Regions from separate parts of the Pseudoalteromonas sp. A41-2 genome, predicted to be linked through region 3. Evidence: predicted binding sites of a transcription regulator. Region 3 holds the regulator's gene; each other region holds the start of a gene.
What was found. The regulator sigma-54, encoded in region 3, starts transcription at its own class of promoters, with help from an activator protein. The targets are predictions, from matches to a motif close to GTTGGCACGNNNNTNGNNT.
Positions count from the first base shown of each region.

Region 1: IT970_RS12700 (DUF3192 domain-containing protein) is a predicted target of sigma-54. The motif match lies at 3,635-3,653, and genes of this name have one in related genera.
Region 2: IT970_RS14145 (BON domain-containing protein) is a predicted target of sigma-54. The motif match lies at 2,135-2,153, and genes of this name have one in related genera.

Region 1 is NZ_CP065231.1:2,813,804-2,820,727, forward strand. Features, by position in the region: gene IT970_RS12680 (1-acyl-sn-glycerol-3-phosphate acyltransferase) at 1-659, opposite strand, end outside; gene IT970_RS12685 (SO_0444 family Cu/Zn efflux transporter) at 813-2,099, opposite strand; gene zntR (Zn(2+)-responsive transcriptional regulator) at 2,083-2,496, opposite strand; gene IT970_RS12695 (D-2-hydroxyacid dehydrogenase) at 2,589-3,533, shown strand; gene IT970_RS12700 (DUF3192 domain-containing protein) at 3,694-4,077, shown strand; gene IT970_RS12705 (GGDEF domain-containing response regulator) at 4,114-5,031, opposite strand; gene IT970_RS12710 (PAS domain-containing hybrid sensor histidine kinase/response regulator) at 5,000-6,924, opposite strand, start outside.
Region 2 is NZ_CP065231.1:3,133,799-3,140,722, forward strand. Features, by position in the region: gene IT970_RS14130 (methyl-accepting chemotaxis protein) at 1-735, shown strand, start outside; gene IT970_RS14135 (hypothetical protein) at 849-1,070, opposite strand; gene IT970_RS14140 (YqaE/Pmp3 family membrane protein) at 1,319-1,477, opposite strand; gene IT970_RS14145 (BON domain-containing protein) at 1,533-2,099, opposite strand; gene IT970_RS14150 (LiaF domain-containing protein) at 2,419-3,078, shown strand; gene IT970_RS14155 (VOC family protein) at 4,237-4,653, opposite strand; gene pmbA (metalloprotease PmbA) at 4,780-6,117, opposite strand; gene yjgA (ribosome biogenesis factor YjgA) at 6,255-6,776, shown strand.
Region 3 is NZ_CP065231.1:447,541-454,464, reverse strand. Features, by position in the region: gene IT970_RS02200 (KpsF/GutQ family sugar-phosphate isomerase) at 1-719, shown strand, start outside; gene kdsC (3-deoxy-manno-octulosonate-8-phosphatase KdsC) at 722-1,273, shown strand; gene lptC (LPS export ABC transporter periplasmic protein LptC) at 1,270-1,824, shown strand; gene lptA (lipopolysaccharide transport periplasmic protein LptA) at 1,814-2,335, shown strand; gene lptB (LPS export ABC transporter ATP-binding protein) at 2,332-3,057, shown strand; gene IT970_RS02175 (RNA polymerase factor sigma-54) at 3,172-4,668, shown strand; gene hpf (ribosome hibernation promoting factor) at 4,695-4,982, shown strand; gene ptsN (PTS IIA-like nitrogen regulatory protein PtsN) at 4,986-5,438, shown strand; gene rapZ (RNase adapter RapZ) at 5,439-6,287, shown strand; gene IT970_RS02155 (HPr family phosphocarrier protein) at 6,297-6,569, shown strand; gene mgtE (magnesium transporter) at 6,785-6,924, shown strand, end outside.

The sequences.
Region 1 (6,924 bases), 1.2 Mb from region 3:
CGACCTTGTAGCTGCAACATTTTAAGCAGTGCAGGATCCGTTTGATCAAAACCATCTTTTGCACGCCCTTCTTTTTGTGCAATCCAAATTGAATGACCCTCTGACAATGAATCATAAATATAGGCTGAGAGTTGTGATAACGCTTTGAGCATTTCTTTGGGTGCTTTTGCTGAACGTTTCACTATAAAGCTTTTATTTAAGCGCATTAACTCAGTGATATACGGAATTTGCAGCAAATTATCACCAATGGCGATGCGCACTGTCGGCATGTTGTGTTTAAACAAACCCCAGTTAACTAACGCAGGATCCAAGACAATATCGCGGTGATTTGAAATGAACAAATACGCTTGTTTTGGATCCAGTTTATCTAGACCCGAAAATGTCACTTCAGATGTGGTACGGGTGATCAGTTTATTTAAATAGCTAGCCACCTCTTGTTGAACTTGCTCAACTGATTGCGTATTTCCCCACTTTTTTCTTAATTGCTGGCGCACTAATGGGCGAGTTATAAATGGAAAATAAGATAAAAAGCGCGGCAGATTATACTTGGCGATAACATCCACAAAGGCATTATCAGCAATTAATCGGGCGACTGAATCAGCGACTTCGTCATCATTGTAAGGTCTAATATCGGCGTATTTATCCACACATTCACTCATAAAAACTGCTTAAGTTAAAAAACGGCACGCATGGCGTACCGTTTAAATAGTTGGCGGATTATAACTCAGGCAATTTTAAATGCGAACCGAGACGCGATAGTTAACCTAAATATTTCCCTATATTGATAAAATTTTTATTTTTACAACAATTAATTAGGCAATGCTCTTACCAGTATCAACGAACTTTTTTAATGCCATTTTGAGCACTAATCTCAGCATTAAAATAGCCAAAATGATACCCGAAGCAAGGCTTAACCAATGCGGTAGAACCTCATGTTCAGTGCCCATCATGGGAGCCACTACAAAGCCAAATTCATCCACTAAGTAATCCGTTAAAAAGCCAAACAGTAAAGCCATTCCGATTACCCCAGTTAAATAAGCAAACACCGCACGTTTACCTAACTCCTTTCCCACCACTCCCAAGGTGGCGATATTCGTCGCAGGACCTGCAAGCATAAACACCAATACCGCACCTGGGGATACGCCACTTAACAGTAACCCTGCTGCTATCGGGGTCGAGGCAGTCGCACAAATGTACATTGGTATACTAATCAGTATCACCACCAGCATCGCAAAAATACCGCTTCCCCATTGACTTAAATAAGACTCAGGAACATACGTTTGCACTAGCGCCGCGAAAAAGAGACCAATCACCAGCCACACCATAGTGTCTTCTAACAGTTTATTGCAGCTAAAACGAATTGCGCGTTTAAATTTAGCAACACGGCTCTCTATCGAAAGACTGGGCTTTTCGCTTTTACAGCAACGGTCTGTTTTTATCGATGCAGAATCTTCAGTGCTAAAGCCGCTCGGCTCTTTTTTAATTTCAGCCGAAGCATTACTGCTGCAACAGCTCGGCTCTTTTTTAACTTCAGCCGAAGTATTGCTGCTGCAACAGCTCGACTCTTTTTTAACTTCAGCTGCGGTATTACTGCTGCAACAGCTCGGCTCTTTTTTAACTTCAGCTGCGGAATTACTGCTGCAACAGCCTGCACTATTATCATCTGCAGTGGCGGCTTGATGCTTATGCTGTGAATGAATTTCATGGTCTTTCCCAACCAAGACACCCGCAGCTATCGCACTGCACACCGCTGCGATTGGGCGTATAATGGCCATAAATGGCCCCAATAAAACATACGAGACTGACACTGAATCAACGCCCGTTTCGGGTGTTGAAACTAAGAATGCCGTCGTCGCGCTTTTCGATGCTCCCGCTCTTCTAAGCCCAATTGCTGCTGGAATAACACCACACGAACACAATGGCATAGGCGCACCAATAAAAGCAGCCTTAATGGTTGTCCAAAGCCCCTCTTTTCCTAAGTGACGATTGAGAAAATTGGCCGGTAAATACACATTTAATAAACCAGCAATCAATAAACCTAACATTAGCCATGGGGCAGATAATAAGAATAACTGCCAAAAATTATTGAGTAAGTCCATCAATATCCTCCAGTGTCGTCAGTATCGAGCAGTTCTCAGCAGGCTCTTCACCACCACAACATTTATCTGCTAATAATGAAAGAGAGTCATAAAAACGCGTGAGTTCAGCAATGCGTGCGGCCACTAAATCACGTTTTTGTAATGTCATTGCTTTAACCTCATGACATGAATGCTGATTTTTATGAAACTTAATTTGCAATAACTCTTTTATTTCAGACAGACTAAAACCAACGTTTTTTGCCCGCAAAATGAACGACATTTGCTTGTAATCTGCATCAGAGTAAAACCGATATCCCACCTCAGAACGCGAACTTGGCGTTAACAAACCATGTTTTTCGTAGTACCTTAACGTATCTGTTGAGACGCCTAATTGACGGGCAAACTCACCTATTTTCATCACTGTCTCCATTGTGAAGCGTTTATTTATTATGCTCACTATAAACCTTGGAGTACACCCTAAGGTCAAGCAAAAATTAATAAGGAAAGTATATGAATATCGTCGTCCTTGATGCCGCCACATTAGCAGACACTTCGTTAGATGAGCTGGCACAATTAGGTTCACTCACTTGCTATAACCTAACTAATCAACACGAATTAATTGAACGCTGCCAAGACGCTGATGTTGTAGTAACGAATAAAGTAGTTATAAATCAACAAGCAATGGCGCAGTTACCTCATTTAAAATTAATTTGCGTTGCTGCAACTGGCACCAATAATATTGATTTACCAGCAGCAAAAGCCCATAACATCGCCGTGACCAATGTGGCTGGATATTCAACACCTTCAGTGGTTCAACACACGTTTACATTGATCACCAATCTGCTTGGTAACACACACAAGTACATTCGTGATTGCCAGCAAGGTTTATGGCAGCAGAGTCCGATGTTTTGTCGCTTAGATTACAGCTTTAATGAAATTGCGGGGAAAACCTTAGCAATTATTGGCTACGGCTCGTTGGGCAAAGCGGTTGCTGAAGTTGCAACCGCATTTGGTGCCCATGTAATTATCAGTGAACGTAAAGGACATACACCGCGTGAAGGTCGCGTTAGTTTTGAGCAAGCATTAAAAACGGCTGATATAATCAGTGTTCACTGCCCGTTAACAGAAGAAACTCGCGATCAAATTGCGGCTCATGAGCTGAACATGATGAAACCCTCTGCCATCCTTATTAATACTGCCCGTGGGGGGATTATTAATGAGGCTGACTTAGCATCTGCGCTTGCTAATAATGTGATTGCTGGCGCGGGTGTTGATGTACTCAGTAAAGAACCCGCCGAGGCAGATAACCCACTTGCCCGATACACTGGCGACAATTTATTACTTACGCCGCACATTGCCTGGGCAAGTAAAGAGTCTATTATTCGCTTAGTGAAAGAAATCGCGTTAAATATCAAAGCATTTAACCAAGGAAATGAGCGCAATAGGTTGGTCTAAATTGCAATTTTTTGGTCAATTGAGCGAATTGGTTTGCAAAAAAGCTCCTAGCCAATTGACCAATTAAAAGCTAATCACTTGATTTAATTTACTTTTTAAAATGTGGCAAGCTGATTGCTAATTAAGAGCAACGTAAACATTAAATTCTAGGGATAAAAAAATGAAAAAAGCACTTTTAATTGCAGCGCTTACTGCACCATTTTTAACTGGCTGTGTCATTGCAGTATCTGATGGTGAAGCTGAAACACATTGGGCAGGTGATTCATCGACGAGCTGGCAAAAGCAGCACAAAAATAACCGCGAAATCATTTCGACTCTTGCGCTTGATACTAACTACCAAGTGGTACTTAATAAACTTCACACGCCTAACTTCACTGAATTACTAAAACAAGGTGACGATGTTTACCAAGTATTGTTTTATGCCACTCATAGCATTCACTCTGATGGTAAAATGACAAAAGATGAGTGCACACCACTGGTATTTAAAAACGATAAGCTAATTGGCGTTGGTGATACCATTTATAAATCACTGAGCAATGGCTAATTAGCCGAAAATGGCAGAGTAGGCCTTGCCTACTCTTTACCCACTCACATTCACTAATCGCGACACAACTTGGTCACGTCCGCCATCTTTAGCCTGATATAACCCTAAGTCAGCTTCTTCAAGCAGCGTTTGTTCAGCGTATACTTGGCCTGTTTCTGTGGTCGCAATGCCGATACTAATTGTCACATGATCCGAATTTAACGAAGCGGTATGGGGAATACCTAAATTACTCACTGCATGTCGTAATTTATTAGCAAATGCGATTGCTTGTGTTGCCGTTGTATTAGGCAAAACGGCCGCAAACTCTTCCCCCCCATAGCGCGCCACAAAGTCACTGCCTCGCTCGCAGGCCCCAACAAGCGCATGAGCAATTCGTTTTAAGCAATCATCACCCGCTCGATGGCCATAGCAATCATTAAACCGTTTAAAATGATCCACATCCATAAGTAATACAGACAAAGGGGTTTGATCGCGACGACAGCGACGCCATTCTCGGGCAAGGTTTTCATCTAGATAACGTCTATTAGGAATTTCAGTCAGGCCATCGATTGACGCTAACATTTCGAGCAAGTCATTTTTTTGTTTGATTAATAACTGATTACGCACACGCGCACGAACAATCGCAGCACTAAAGGGTTTAGTTATATAATCCATCGCCCCCAACTCGAGGCCTTTTGCTTCGTCGTCATGGCTCGAATTAGCAGAAATAAAAATAACAGGCAGCATATTTGTGACGGTATTTTCTTTTATTTTGCTCAGTACCTCATACCCATCAATACCGGGCATAACAATATCCAGAATCAGTAAATCAACGGACTGTGTTTTTAAAAACGTCAGTGCCTTTTCACCACTTTCAACACAAAAAACATCATAATCTTGCTGTAATGTTTTTTCTAATACCAAACGGTTCAACGGATCGTCATCAACAATCAGTACCTTGGCTCTTTTTAGCATCTGTAGATCCTTGTTCGATGATAAATGCAATGACTTGTTTAATCTGCCACTGCAACTCATCGTTTAATAACTCAGGGAGTTCGCCTTGTGCTTTAAGCTTAGCCTCACATTGCTGAGCGCAGGCTGACAAACGTTTAAAGCCTAGATTACCGGCCGACCCTTTCACATTATGGACAACTCTGATCAACTCATCGGTGGTCTTTAATGTTGAAATTTGTAATAGCTGTTGTGCTGCCATGGTCGCAAACTTTGACAGCATAGTTAATACTAATTCTGTATTATTTGAAAACTGAGTGAGAACAAACGTACGGTCAAAAAAAGCCTGTTTCTGTACTTCAAGCTCACTCATCGCCAAAAACAGTGTACTGGCAACAATGGGTTTAGTGAGGTGTTTATTCATGCCCGCCGCAACGGATTGCTCTATGTCAGCCGCTTCGCTGTGCGCTGTTAATGCATAAATCGGCATTTGCTCTTTCGTGAATGACTGGCGAATTATACGCGTAGCTTGGCAGCCATCCATCTGGGGCATTTGAATATCCATAAAGATCAGGTCGGGTCTGAGACAATTAGCAAGCTCAATGCCCTTTTCACCACTGTCTGCACACACAACGGTGATATCGGCTTGCTCTAAAATACTTTTAATAATGCTTAGATTAAGTGGGTTGTCATCTACGGCTAACACTAATAGACCCGATAAATCGGCACTTGAAGGGAGGGATACAACCGCCTTTTTCGCCGGTTCGCTGGTTTTATCTAGCTGTAAGCAGAAACTAAATTCACTGCCTTTGCCTCGTTGACTTGCTAGTTTTATTTCGCCACCCATTAACGCCACTTCGTACTTTACAATTGCAAGCCCAAGCCCAACGCCTTGATGTGAACGCGTTAGTGACTCATCACCTTGTGTAAAGGCATCAAATAAGCGACTTTGATCCGCATCGCTAATCCCAATACCGGTGTCTTTTACAGCAAAGCAAATTAGTTGTTGTTCAGAGGTTTGTTCGACTAAGTTTAAACTTAATTTAACGCTTCCTTGCTCTGTGAATTTAGCGGCATTAGTCAGTAAATTACCTAACACCTGTTGTAAACAGATTTGATCGCCCCTTAGGTTAGAATTGATCTTTTCATCGCACTCAACGCTGAATTCCAACCCCTTCGTTTTACACAGTGGCGCGACGATTCCTTCGCAATAATTAATTAAATCAGACAGGCTAAAGGGGGCTTTAGTTAATTTAACTTGCGAACTTTCGGCTCGGGCAAAATCGAGCATACGGTTTAATAAAGACAATAAGCTGTTGGCTGCTGACTTTGCTTGCTCAGCATGTGTGCGCTGCTCCAACGACAAGCCTTGCAACGCAATGACATCTATTAGCCCCAGTACGGCATTAAGTGGGGTGCGTATCTCATGACTTAAATTGGCAATAAAGCGGCTTTTAGCTAATGTGGCACGCTCGGCGTCATTTTTAGCTTGTATTAAGTCAGTGATATCTTGGACATGGACAACAAAGTAATCTGGATTTTTTTCACCATTCCATACCAATGAAACACTAATTTGTAGCCAACATTTTTGTTCTTGCTGGGGCAAACTAAAGTGATACACTTTTTTCTTTTCGCTAAGCAATTCAAGTAAGGTACCTTTTAACGTGTCTAGTGATTGCTCGCCAAACAAATCATCCAACCTATATTGGCTGCTCAAGGTGTCACTGCGTTCTAGTGAAAATATTTTACGCGCCGCTTTATTCATTTGCAGTACGCGGTAATCAAGAGACAGTAATATAACCCCATTTGCAGCGTACTCCATTGCACTGCGTAATTTGGCTTCAGAGCTTTGTAATGCGTTTAATGCCGCGTGCTGCTCAGTAATATCACGGCCTATCGCCATAGTTCCCAATAATT
Region 2 (6,924 bases), 880 kb from region 3:
GTTGACAGTGTTAGCGCCGCAGTAACAGAAATGGCCTCTACGGTACTCGAAATTTCGCGAAATGCGCAACACACCAACAATGCAGCCGAAGAAGTGCAAAGCATTACAGCCGATGGCACCAAGCGTTCAACGCAGGCGCAATCGGTGATGACCGCACTTGCCAGCCACATCGGTGAGGCATCTAAAGTTGTTGCTGGGCTTGAGCAAGAAAGCGGCAATATTGGCGCTGTTGTCGATGTAATCAACTCAATTGCAGAACAAACCAATTTACTGGCACTCAATGCAGCCATTGAAGCGGCGCGTGCAGGTGAGCAAGGGCGAGGCTTTGCGGTGGTTGCTGATGAGGTACGCTCACTGGCAAGTCGTACACAAGAGTCGACCGATGATATTCGTAATATGATCACGCGTTTACAGCAAATAGCTCAAAAAGCATCCACCATGATGCAGCAGGGTCAAGAGCGTGCAGAAGGCTCTGTAGAGCAAACTCAAATTGTACTGCAAGCTCTGCAAGATATTGCAGGCTCAGTGACGAATGTACAAGACCAGAGTCATCAAATTGCGACCTCAACTGAGCAACAAACGGTGGTTGCTGAGGACATTAACAATAGCCTCGCGGCAATTAACCATTTAGTTAATAGTACAGCAGATCATGCACATGAGTTAGCAGACGAAGCACGCGATCTCAATGAGCTAGCTATTTCACTTAATAAAACAGTTAATCAATTTAAGTTGTGATTAGTCATTGAATTGTTCTAGGTGTGTGTTCTTGCTACTTATTATAAGTAACAAATCAGGCACCATGCAGTCGTTAATAAGAAATTTTTAACGCTGCAAACGACAGGTCTAAATCATTCACACTGATTTGAATTGGTATTGAGATAGATTGCAGATGTAATTAAAAACCCGATGTCACCTGAAGATGACATCGGGTTTTTATCGTCAGCCTTCCTTGTTACCTGTGGCGTAACCGCTTTAGTAAGTTCCATAAATAGTTGCCACTGTTGCTCATTCCATGTAGCAACTCCCTTGTTGTTCAGTCCGTGTAATAATTGCGCTTGTACTTGTTCCATTTTGTCACCTCCTTACGCTAGCTTCATCCATATTTGGCTCCTAGCCTAAACCAAAATCCTTGGTGTTTATCCTTTCACTTTATCCATAAAGCGTTGCCATTGTGCGGTTGTCCATAACGCCTTGTTACTTCCTTGCTGTCCTTTGTGCTGTGTTACATTTTCCATACTGTAAATCTCCTTGCAGTGTTGTCATCCATTATTACGTGTGCATTTCCTTGCCGTACACTCATTCCTTTGAACCGTGATTATTATCGCTTACCGATAATATACACAGCATGAATCAAACCTGGAATGTACCCTAATAAGGTTAAAATAATATTAATCCAGAATTGTGCCCCTAAACCTACCTGTAAAAATACGCCAAGAGGCGGAATTAAAACCGAGAAAATAATGCGTATTAAATCCATAACTCACTCCTTGAAAAAGATAAGCCCAGCCAAAGCTGGGCTATAGGGCGTGCTATTATTCAGCAACAATCTTAAGTTCATCGATGACTTTACGCACATCTTCAGCATTTTCAGCAATGCTCACTGCTAATTGCTTTTCTGCATCTGACTTAACCGTACCTTTTAATGTAACAACGCCTTTATCTGTATCGACATCAATATCAGTGCCGCCTACTTCAGAGTTAAATAAATAACGTGTGGTGATCACTGTACTGATCTTCGCATCAGTTAAGTCACTTTCTACTGAGTCACCTTTATCTGCACTCGCTGCCTTAGACTTCATGTTTTTCACAACCGTTAATTTGTTATCAACAGCAGTTACACCGTCTAGGCTAAGTACAAGCTCTTCAGCTAACTCTTTGTCTAGTTCACTATCAACTTTACCGGTTAATACAACTTTGCCGTTTTTTACGTCTGTGTTGATATCAAAATTATTTAGGTTAGTGTTCATAAGAAGCACAGTTTCTGCCTTACCATCAATCCAAGCATCTTTACTTTCATTCTCCCAGTTGCTTGCCTGAGCACTCATACTTGTTGCACCAATTACTAACGCAGCAATCATAGTCTTGTTGAATGTATTCATAATCTTTCTCCTTTTGATTAAAGACGAGATAACTAATGCGAATACGATGCCAACTTTTATTTTAATATTATTCAATAAGTTAAATCTATATTCAGCCATGGTTTATATTCGTTTCGGTAATTATTTACAGACAATTCGGTAAGAAGTTCACTCTGTTACAAAAATGACTAATTAATTGTCAATCTTATTAATCTATGGTTAATTTAACGAATGAAAGCCCACACCAAAAAACATAAACCAATGAATATTAATAAAATAATTTTTGGCCTACACTTTGCTTTGTGATTAACATAACTTTAAAACTCAACAGGGAATTATCATGGCCGTCAAACTCGAAGATCGCCCCATCGAGCAAGTAAGAGAAGAAGTAATCGATCAACTTATCTATAACTACAGTCATGCAGTTATTTCAGCAGAAGCATTTGAACGAAGACTAGACCAAGCAATGGAAGCCACCAGCAATGAGGTGTTAATTGAGCTGGTTGCTGACTTAGAGTTAACAGCAGATATTGACTACAAGTCACATAAACACGTGCAGTTTAAGCCTCACTATGCACATGGTAGCGATGCAGAAAGCCTGCAACTACGCAGTATTTTAGGTTCCAACGAGCGCAGCGGCCAATGGCTAGTCCCGAAAGAAATTCACCTAACGAACTGTTTAGGCTCAATTGAATTAGACTTTAGTGAAGCCGTTTTTCAGCACCAGCATGTCACCATCTACGTAAACTGTATTTTAGGCAGCGACGAAATCTACGTGCCAGAACATGTAAATGTAGTGTCAAAGCTGTTTAGTGTGGTAGGTAGCGTTGAAAATAAATCGGTTGCACTCAATAAAGGGCAAGGCCCCACAATTACGATTGAAGGTAATGTTTGGCTAGGCTCAGTAGAGATTAAAGTCAAACGCACCATGAAAGAAAAGTTCATCAGCTTTGCCAACAGCCTAAAAGCCAGCTGGAAAGAAATGAATAGAGTGCAATAACGAAATGCGAGTTGCGAAACCCCTTCGCGCACAATAAATTTCACGCCTACATTAAACCGTAGGCGTTATGTTTACATGGCACGTTTGCACAGCAACGTCTTTTATAAAATTCACGGCTAAAGCCCCTCCTACAAGTGATATACACTACATGTGGGAGGCGTTTTAACTATACAAGCTCGCATCTCGCAGCTCGTTGCTTATAACTCTTTCACGGCTAAAGCCCTTCCTACAAGTGATGCACACTTCACTCGTGGGAGGCGTTTTAACGCCGAAAAAGCAAACCTGTTCAGCGACATTAAACAACCTTCACGGTTTAGCTCGTATCTCGCCTTTCGTAACTCGTTGCTTACACCCTTTCACGGCTAAAGCCCCTCCTACAAGTGACACACATCACACACGAGGGAGGCGTTTTAATGTCGAAAAAGCAAACCTTTTAAGCGGTATTAACAACCATCTCGATTTAGCTGTACAAGCTCGCATCTCGCTTTTCGTACTTCGTTGCTTACAACCCTTTCACGGCTAAAGCCCTTCCTACAAGTGATATACATTACACACGTGGGAGGCGTTTTAACGCCGAAAAAGCGAACCTTTTCAGCGGTATTAACAACCATCTCGATTTAGCTGTACTAGCTCGCATCTCGCTTTTCGTCACTCGTTGCTTACACCCTTTCACGGCTAAAGCCTCCTACAAAAGATACACACTACACTCGTGGGAGGCGTTTTAACGCCGAAAAAGCAAACCCATTCAGCGATATTAAATAACCAGCTCGGTATAGCTGTACTAGCTCGCATCTCGCTTTTCGTCACTCGTTGCCTACACCCTTTCACGGCTAAAGCCTCCTACAAAAGATACACACTACACTCGTGGGAGGCGTTTTAACGCCGAAAAAGCAGACCTGTTCAGCGACATTAAACAACCTTCACGGTTTAGCTCGTATCTCGCCTTTCGTAACTCGTTGCTTACACCCTTTCACGGCTAAAGCCCCTCCTACAAAAGATACACACTACACTCGTGGGAGGCGTTTTAACGCCGAAAAAGCGAACCTTTTCAGCGACATTAAACACCCTTCACGGTTTAGCTCGCATCTCGTAATTCGTCACTCGTTACTCGTTACTCGTTACTTATTTCGCTCGTACTTCGCTCTCGTTTTTTCATCACTAAAGATCGTTATTTCTTTCACTTGGGATGTCACTGAAATATTCGACAAACTCGACTTCAAAGCCTGCGGGGTCAATAAAATACACGTTTTTTCGGTAAGGGTTTTCAGGGCCTAATTTATCCACTTCGTAGCCTGCATCTACAAGGCGTTCAATCACGGCATTAATATCGTGTGTCACATAAGCAAAGTGAGCAAGGCCCACTTGATGGCCCGATAAATCGCGATTTTCATCTTCACCATTATCGCTGAATGCGATGTACTGGTAATCATCACCAAAGTGCAGCCATTTACGCGGCTTTCCAGACCAGGTGCTGTCGCCTTGGCTTCTTACTCGCCAATGAGGGAACGCGGCTTTATAAAAATGCAGCATGGCGTCAACATTACTTACGACTAGGTTTATGTGTTCTAAATGCATAGCGAATTTCCTTTTAAATTATGAAACTGCCAGTACGATAAAACCTAAAGTTTAGTTGAGGTAAAGCATTTTTTAATAAAAAAGCCCCACTTTATTAAGTGAGGCTTTATGATGCTTCGTTGCGTGTTAGCTTCCTGCTATCTGCATTTGTTCAATTAGCACTGAGCCCGTTTGAATCCCGCCACGACGCTCAATATCGCCACCCAGCCCGACAACCGCTTTAAACATATCTTTAAGGTTGCCTGCGATTGTTATCTCGCTGACAGGGTATTGAATCTCGCCGTTTTCTACCCAAAAGCCCGCTGCGCCACGCGAGTAATCACCTGTTACCGTGTTGACCCCCTGCCCCATGAGTTCTGTGACTAATAAGCCGGTGCCCATGGTGTTTAACAGCGCTTTTAAATCAGCGTGCGTTTGCTCAACTAACCAGTTGTGGATCCCGCCCGCATGACCGGTTGGTGCCATTGATAATTTACGAGCCGCATAGCTTGCTAATAGGTAAGTTTGCAGCTCACCGCCTTGAATAATTTCACGGTCGACTGTTTTTAAGCCTTCCGCATCAAACGGTGATGAAGCAAGGCCTTTTAATAAATGCGGACGCTCAGAAATATTCACACAATCGCTGAACACTTTGGTGCCTAAACTATCGAGTAAAAAGCTCGATTTACGATAAAGTGCACCACCGCCAATCGCCGACACTAAATGGCCAAACAACGAGTTGGCAATATCTGCTCTAAAAATAACAGGCACTTTCATGGTACCGAGTTTTTGACTATTAAGTTTAGCGAGTGTTTCTGTAGCCGCTTCAAGACCCACTTTTGCAGCATCGTTTAAATCATCTTTATGGCGAGCAACAGTGTATGCAGAATCACGCTGCATTTGCTCACCTTCTTTGCCAATCACCATGGTGCTTATACTGTGGCGAGTACGCGGGTAACCAGCAATCATGCCATGGCTGTTACCATATACGCGAAGCCCTTGGTGAGACGAAAAGCTCGCACCATCAGAATTTACAATGCGCTCATCAGCATTCAATGCGGCCTGCTCTGCTTGATGACACAACTCAATACCTTGCTCTGGGCTGACATCCCACGGGTGATATAAATCTAAATCTTGTGGTGCAAATTCAAGTAGTTCTTTATCGGCAATACCGTTGAATGGATCGTCAGATGTAAACTTAGCAATATCAATTGCTTTTTCGACCACAGTACGTAACGTTTTTGGGTTTAAGTCGGCGGTTGATGCAGAGCCTTTATTATTACCCACATACACACTGATACCTAAGCCACCATCTTGGTTAAACTCTATTGTTTCAACTTCTCCCATTCGCGTGCTAACAGACAAACCTGACGTGCTCGACATTGCAGCTTCTGCAGCGGTTGCTCCGAGCTTTTTAGCATGCTCAAGAACTTCGCTTACGGCATCTTTCACTTGTGAAATATGTTGATAAATAGGATCTTTCATCTTCGGTGTCCTAGGCTATGATATTTTTTATAGTGTAGCGAATGCTAACACACTGCGAGACGTGCATCAGCTAATATTAATCATTAACTAAATGGCGTATAATAGTGAATAGTTAAGTTTACCGGATGAGCATCCTTATGGCGAAGAAGAAAAAGCCTGCAATTGAAGAAGAAATTATTTACGTATCAAAAAGCGAATTAAAGCGTGAGGCAATGCAATATCACGATCTTGGCGCTGAAATCGCAGGGATGGCTAAAAAGCAACGCGACCGCTTACCATTAAACGACGAGCTTAAAGAAGCCCTCGTCGTTGCAGATAAAGTTAGCGATAAAAGCGATGCTTACCGTCGTAACTTAAACTATATTGCAAAAGTACTACGTACCACTGAAAACGTTGATGAAATTCAAGCCATGATTGACATCATGCTGAACAAGAATAACCAAGCTGACGTATTAATGAATAAAATAGAAAAGCTTCGTGATGACTTGATCAAGCAAGGTGATGACTTAATCAACCCGACTATTGAGCAGTATCCATCGCTTGAGCGTCAAAAAATGCGTCAACTAGTGCGTAATGCAACCAAGGAAGTTAAAGCCGAAAAACCGGCAAAGAGTTACAAAGAGTTATTCCAGTATCTAAAAGATGCGATTATGGTTTAAGTCTCTTTTAATATAAAAAGCCGCTTAATGTAAATTATGCGGCTTTTTTTATAGCCATTTCGGGGCGTTAAAACGCCTCCTACAATTCCTGTAGGAACGGCTTTAGCCGTGAACATGATACAATAGCCATAAACACTTCGGCGTTAAA
Region 3 (6,924 bases):
TTGGTATGATTACCCGTGATGACGTGGTTATGTGCATTTCAAATTCAGGGGAAACGAGCGAAGTTGTCAGTATTATTCCTGTCATTAAGCGCATTGGCGCAAAAATGATTTCGCTAACAGGTAACCCAGACTCAACAATGGCCACGCTTTCTGACGTACATGTGTGTATTAAAGTAAGCAAAGAAGCGTGCCCACTGGGCCTTGCGCCAACAGCCAGCACAACGGCAACGCTAGTCATGGGCGATGCAATGGCTGTAGCACTGCTTGAGGCAAGAGGCTTTACAGCAGACGATTTTGCACTTTCTCACCCGGGCGGAAGCTTAGGAAAACGTTTATTACTTTGTCTTAGTGATGTTATGCACGCAGGTGAGGCCACTCCCATTGTTAATGAATCACAAAGTATCAAAGATGCATTAATTGAAATGTCGGCTAAAGGCCTCGGTATGACTGCAATTGTTGGTGATGACAACACACTATCGGGACTTTTTACTGATGGTGATTTACGTCGTATTTTAGAGCAACGAGTTGATATTCACAGCACCGCAATTAGCCAAGTAATGACTCGCTCATGCACAACTGCACACGCTGATATGCTGGCCGCAGAAGCGCTTAATATTATGGAACGTAAACGTATTAATGGTTTGATTGTAATCGACAAAAGCAACACCCCCATTGGCGCGCTTAACATGCAAGACCTTTTAAAAGCAGGAGTACTTTAAGCATGACATTTGCTGAGCTTTACCAACCAGTAAGCACAGACGTGAGTCAACGTGCTCAAAAAATAAAACTGCTTATTTGTGATATTGATGGTGTTTTTTCAGATGGCCGTATTTATTTGGGCAATCAAGGCGAAGAGCTTAAAGCTTTCAATACAAAAGATGGATTCGGCATTAAAGCCCTTATCAATAGTGGTTTTCAGGTGGCCGTAATCACGGGACGCCATTCACAAATAGTTCAGCAGCGAATGACTAGCCTTACGGTACAACATATTTATCAGGGCCAAGAGAATAAGCTCATTGCTTATCAAGAGTTAAAAGATAAACTTAGCTTAACAGATGAGCAAATTGCCTATATTGGTGACGATGGTCCAGACTTACCGGTTATGGAAAAAGTCGGATTTGCCGTTGCTGTTAATGATGCTCATCCATTAATCAAAAAACTGGCTCATTACACCACCCTGTTACCTGGTGGCTTTGGAGCTGTGCGTGAACTAACTGATTTATTAATGCTAGAAAATGGCAAACCGCTAACTAGCGATGGAACGAGCGCATGAATATAGCCCGTATTTTACTAAGTATTGTTTTTGTTTGTAGCATGGTTTGGTTATGGTATCCGTACTTTAATCAACCGACAAACACAGTGCTCAGTGAAGACGAGATTATCGCTACACCTGATTACACCGCAATCGCATTAAAGCAAACAGCCTATGATGATCAAGGTAAAATCAGTCATAAAGTGGCCGCAGCTAAAATGGAGCTGTATCAACAGCTCGGGTTTACCTTTTTTGAGCAACCCATTTTCACCATTTACGGTGATCAGCAAGTTTGGCAAGTAAAAGCCAAAGAAGCCACGTTATATGAAAACGATCAGCTTGTATTCGAAGGGGATGTGGTTGCTAAAAACCTTACCCATAATGGCATGATCGAAGATATTAAAGCTGAGAACATTAACATCGACATTGACAAAATGACCATGTTTTCTAAGCAACCTGTCACGCTGACAGGGCCGAATTTAAAAATTACCGGTAAAGGTTTAAAAGCCGATTTAAAAGCCGAAATTGTTGAGTTAACTAACCATACACGAACCATATACTATGACCAATAAACTTAAGAAATTACTCCTGATCCCAAGCTTATTGATTGCGTTTTCTGGCGCAGCTGCTGAGCAGGCTGGCACACCAATCAGCATTAGCTCTGATCGCCAAGAAGGTCAGCTAAAAAATGGCATTGGTATCTTCGAAGATAATGTCGAGATCATACATGGTAACCGTCGTATTACAGCGGATCGACTCGAAGCACATGCAGGTGAAGTTGAAGGCACGGTTGAATTAATTATTGCCACAGGAAAGCCCGCTTACTTTGAAGAAAAACAAGCTGACGGCACTATTATGAGCGCCAGTGCTGAAGAAGTTCGATACGATGTTGCTAAACGCTTATTAACACTCGTTGGCAATGCACAAGTGACTCAAGCAGGCCAAAAAGTCAGTGCCAAGAGCATTACATACGATATGGAACAGCAACTGATAAGTGCCGAGAAAGATGAAAACTCGACCGATCGTGTACACACTATTTTAGTGCCTGTTGATAACAAAAAGAACGATGAAGGCCAGCCATGAGCACACTAAAAGCAGAGCTATTAGCTAAAAGCTATAAGGGTCGCCAAGTTGTAAAAAATGTAGGCCTTGAGGTAGAAGCTGGCAGCATTGTCGGTTTACTTGGGCCAAATGGCGCAGGTAAAACAACCACCTTTTACATGATTGTGGGATTAGTGCCCAGTGACAAAGGTAAAATAAGCATTGATGATAACGACATCACCTTATTGCCAATGCACAGCCGCGCTCGCTTAGGTATTGGCTATTTGCCACAAGAATCATCGATTTTTAGAAAACTGACTGTTTATCAAAACTTAATGGCCATTTTAGAGACCCGTAAAGATCTCAATAAACAAGGCCGCGAAGAAACACTTAACAGTTTACTTGATGAATTTAGCATTCAACACATTCGTGACAGCCAAGGTATGGCATTGTCAGGGGGTGAACGCCGTCGTGTTGAAATAGCACGTGCACTGGCCGCTGACCCTAAATTTATTTTGCTCGATGAGCCTTTTGCTGGTGTTGATCCTATTTCAGTGTTAGATATAAAGAAAATTATTGAGCACTTAAAAAATCGTGGTATTGGTGTATTAATTACTGACCACAATGTGAGAGAAACCCTTGATGTTTGTGAAAAAGCCTACATTGTTTCTCATGGGGAGCTAATTGCATCAGGTACACCTGAACATGTGTTAGCCGACCAAACTGTACGCGATGTGTATCTAGGCGAGCAATTCAGGCTTTAAATACGCCACCGACTAGAGCATCTGCTAGACTTATAACAATGACAATAAATCAAATAAATAGTTAACGGCATCGTTCTATTGTTTGATAAGACTAAAAAGGATTGTTAGGGATACATGAGGCAATCATTACAGCTGCGCATGGGCCAGCAACTTACAATGACTCCACAACTGCAACAGGCTATCCGTTTGTTGCAGCTCAGTACATTGGATCTCCAGCAAGAAATTCAAGAAGCGTTAGACTCTAACCCTTTGCTTGAAGTTGAAGAAGCAGATTATGCAGAAGAGAGTATTGGCAAGAACGAGCAGAAAGCCGAATCTGACGATACCCAACTAAGCGCGTCGGCTGACGAAGCTGCGAGCGAGTACGAGCAAGAAAGCAGTGATGCCCTCAACAAAGACACCGTAAGTGACGACTTAGCAATGGATGTTACGTGGGATGAGTACATGAGTGCTGCCCCATCAAGTTCCTCAGGTCCAATGCCTGAAGATGAATCAATTTACCAAGGCGCATCAACCGAAACTCTCCACGAATACCTAATGTGGCAGTTACAACTGACTCCATTCAGCCCAACAGACGAAGCGATTGCCGTTGCGATTGTTGAGGCAATTGATGATTCGGGTATTTTAACCGTAAGCTGCGAAGACATTGTTGAAAGCTTCAATCAAAATAACGATGAAGAAGAAATCGAACTTGATGAAGTCGAAGCTGTCTTAAAAAGAATCCAATTATTCGATCCTGTCGGTATTGGCGCACGTAGTTTACAAGAATGTTTGTGTATTCAATTACGCCAATTCGATGCTGACACCCCCTATTTAGCTGAAACTAAAATGGTGTTATCAGAACATATTGAATTATTAGCGAGTCGTGACTATCGCACTTTGATGAAAAAGACTAAGCTTAAAGAAAGTGAGCTGAAAGAAGTCATGACATTGATCCACAGCTTAAATCCAAAGCCTGCGGATACCATTGTTAGAGAAGAATCTGAATACGTGATACCCGATGTATCCGTAAAAAAAATAAAAGGCCGTTGGGTAGTTGAACTAAACCCAGACTGCATGCCGAAAATCAGAGTGAATAGCCACTATGCGGCGATGTCACGTTCTGTAAAATCAAGCAGTGATAGCCAATTTATTCGCTCTCATTTACAAGAAGCAAAATGGTTTATTAAAAGCTTAGAAAGCCGTAATGACACGTTATTAAAAGTGACTAACTGTATTGTTCAACAACAACAGGCTTTCTTTGAACATGGTCCTGAGGCCATGAAACCCATGGTATTAAATGATGTCGCAGAAATGGTCGAAATGCATGAATCAACAATTTCGCGAGTAACAACACAAAAATACATGCATACCCCGCGGGGAATTTTTGAGTTGAAATATTTCTTCTCCAGCCATGTAAGCACTGAAAATGGGGGTGAGTGTTCATCTACGGCAATTCGCGCTTTAATCAAAAAGCTAATCGCCGCAGAAAACACAGCTAAACCATTGAGTGATAGCAAAATTGCAGATATATTGGCTGAGCAAGGAATTAAAGTAGCTAGACGGACAATAGCAAAATATCGAGAGTCTCTAGCAATACCTCCGTCGAATCAGCGTAAGAGTCTGATTTAGACGTTTTACATAGAAGGAAAATGCTTATGCAACTAAATTTAACTGGTCGTCATGTAGAAATCACAGATTCATTAAGAGACTATGTAAACACCAAGTTTGCGAAACTAGAAAGGCATTTTGACCACATTAATAATGTTCATGTCATTCTAGATGTAGAAAAACTAAGCCAAAAAGCAGAAGCAACTTTACATGTAAACGGAGGCGAGTTATTTGCCTCTACTGAACACCAAGATATGTATGCAGCCATCGACTCGTTAATCGATAAACTTGATCGTCAAGTAATTAAACACAAAGAGAAATTAGCTCGACACTAAATTATGAAACTTAGTTCACTTACTAACCAGGACTGCAGCAAAGCTGCGGTCCTTTTTAATAGCAAAAAAAGAATTCTCGAATTTATCAGCGAACTGGCTCATGAGCAGCTCCCTCATTTATCTCAGCAAGATATACTCAATGCCCTATTGAACAGAGAAAAATTGGGCAGCACAGGTATTGGCCGAGGTATTGCGATTCCACATGGTCGTATGAGCGGTGCAGATCAGCCACACGCATTTGTAATTGTGAGTGAGTCACCTATAAATTTTGACGCAATTGATAATCGTCCAGTGGATATTTTTGTCGCACTCATCGTACCAGATGGTGACTGTCAACTTCATCTAAAGACCTTATCAACAATTGCTGATAGACTTAAAGACAAAGAATTTTGTAAACAGCTACGCAGTGCTAAAACAGATAGTGATCTGTTTAAAGTCATTGCATCAGAGGCATAAATGGAATTAATTATTATCAGCGGTCGCTCTGGTTCAGGTAAATCGGTCGCTTTACGAGTACTTGAAGACTTAGGCTATTACTGCGTTGATAATATTCCTGTAAACCTACTTCCTTCGTTAGTACGCAGTGTGTCAGATAATTACGACAAAATTGCTGTAAGTATCGATGTGCGTAACCTGCCGAAAGAACAGCAAGAATTTAACGATATTCTTGAGTATTTACCGGGCTTTGCAAAACCCACGTTGTTTTATTTAGATAGTGATGATCAAACACTGATCAAACGGTTCTCTGAAACTCGCCGCTTACACCCATTATCGATTGACTCGCTGCCGCTTGATTTAGCGATTAAACAAGAAAAAGTATTACTGGATGTTTTGATCACCCGTGCCGATTTTATGATTGATACGACCGATCTCAGCGTACATCAGCTTGCCGAATCTATTCGCGAAAAAATACTGGGTAAAAAAGACAAAAAGCTCATTATTACTTTTATGTCGTTTGGCTTTAAGCACGGTATTCCAAAAGAAGCTGATTACGTATTTGATGCTCGCTTTTTACCGAATCCACACTGGGAACCGGATCTAAAACCACTGACAGGCTTAGACCAACCAGTAAAAGATTACCTTGCTAGTCACAGCATAGTGCAAAAGTTTACATGGCAAATTCAAACCTTTGTACAAACATGGCTTCCTCACTTAGAGCGAAATAATCGCAGTTATTTAACCATTGCGATTGGCTGCACAGGTGGACAACATCGCTCGGTTTACTTAGCGCAAACCATTGGTGAGAGCTTTTCGAAAAGTCACGCAAACGTGAAAATACGCCACCGCGAGCAAGATACCCAATAGGCAACGACGATGCATGCTGAAGACACTTTTTTAATCCAAAATAAGCTAGGTTTACATGCACGAGCAGCCACGGTTTTGGCACAACTTGCACTGCAATTCGATGCTAAAATAACGCTTTACCAAGACGATAAAGAAGCCGAAGGCGATAGTGTATTAGCCTTAATGTTACTCGAGAGCAGCCAAGGCAAAGAAGTCCGTGTGGTGTGTGAAGGCCCCGATGCTGACGCAGCACTCAATGCAATAGGCGAATTAATTGCACAACGCTTTCATGAACAAGAATAGCATTTGCTAAGCCTTGACTGTTTACGTTAAACTTGCATTGGGTATTTAAAATTCCTGTTAAATATCCTACTTTTATATCGCTCGCTTCTCTAAAATACATTTTTCTTAGTAAATTTATCTCAGTGCGGCGATATCCCTGCAAATACTAAATTTAGCAACTATGCTGTATTTGCTGAGTCAGATTTTAAGCTATTTTTTCAGTTGTAAGGACGCCAATGCCAGAAGCCTTTGAACAAGATTACCCGCTACAACAACTAAAACAGGTGACCAAGTCACTCAATAGTGGTCAATTTGTTCAAGTGCGCGGCATGTTAGCAAAAACAGCACCGTGTGATACCGCACTCCTTTTAGAATC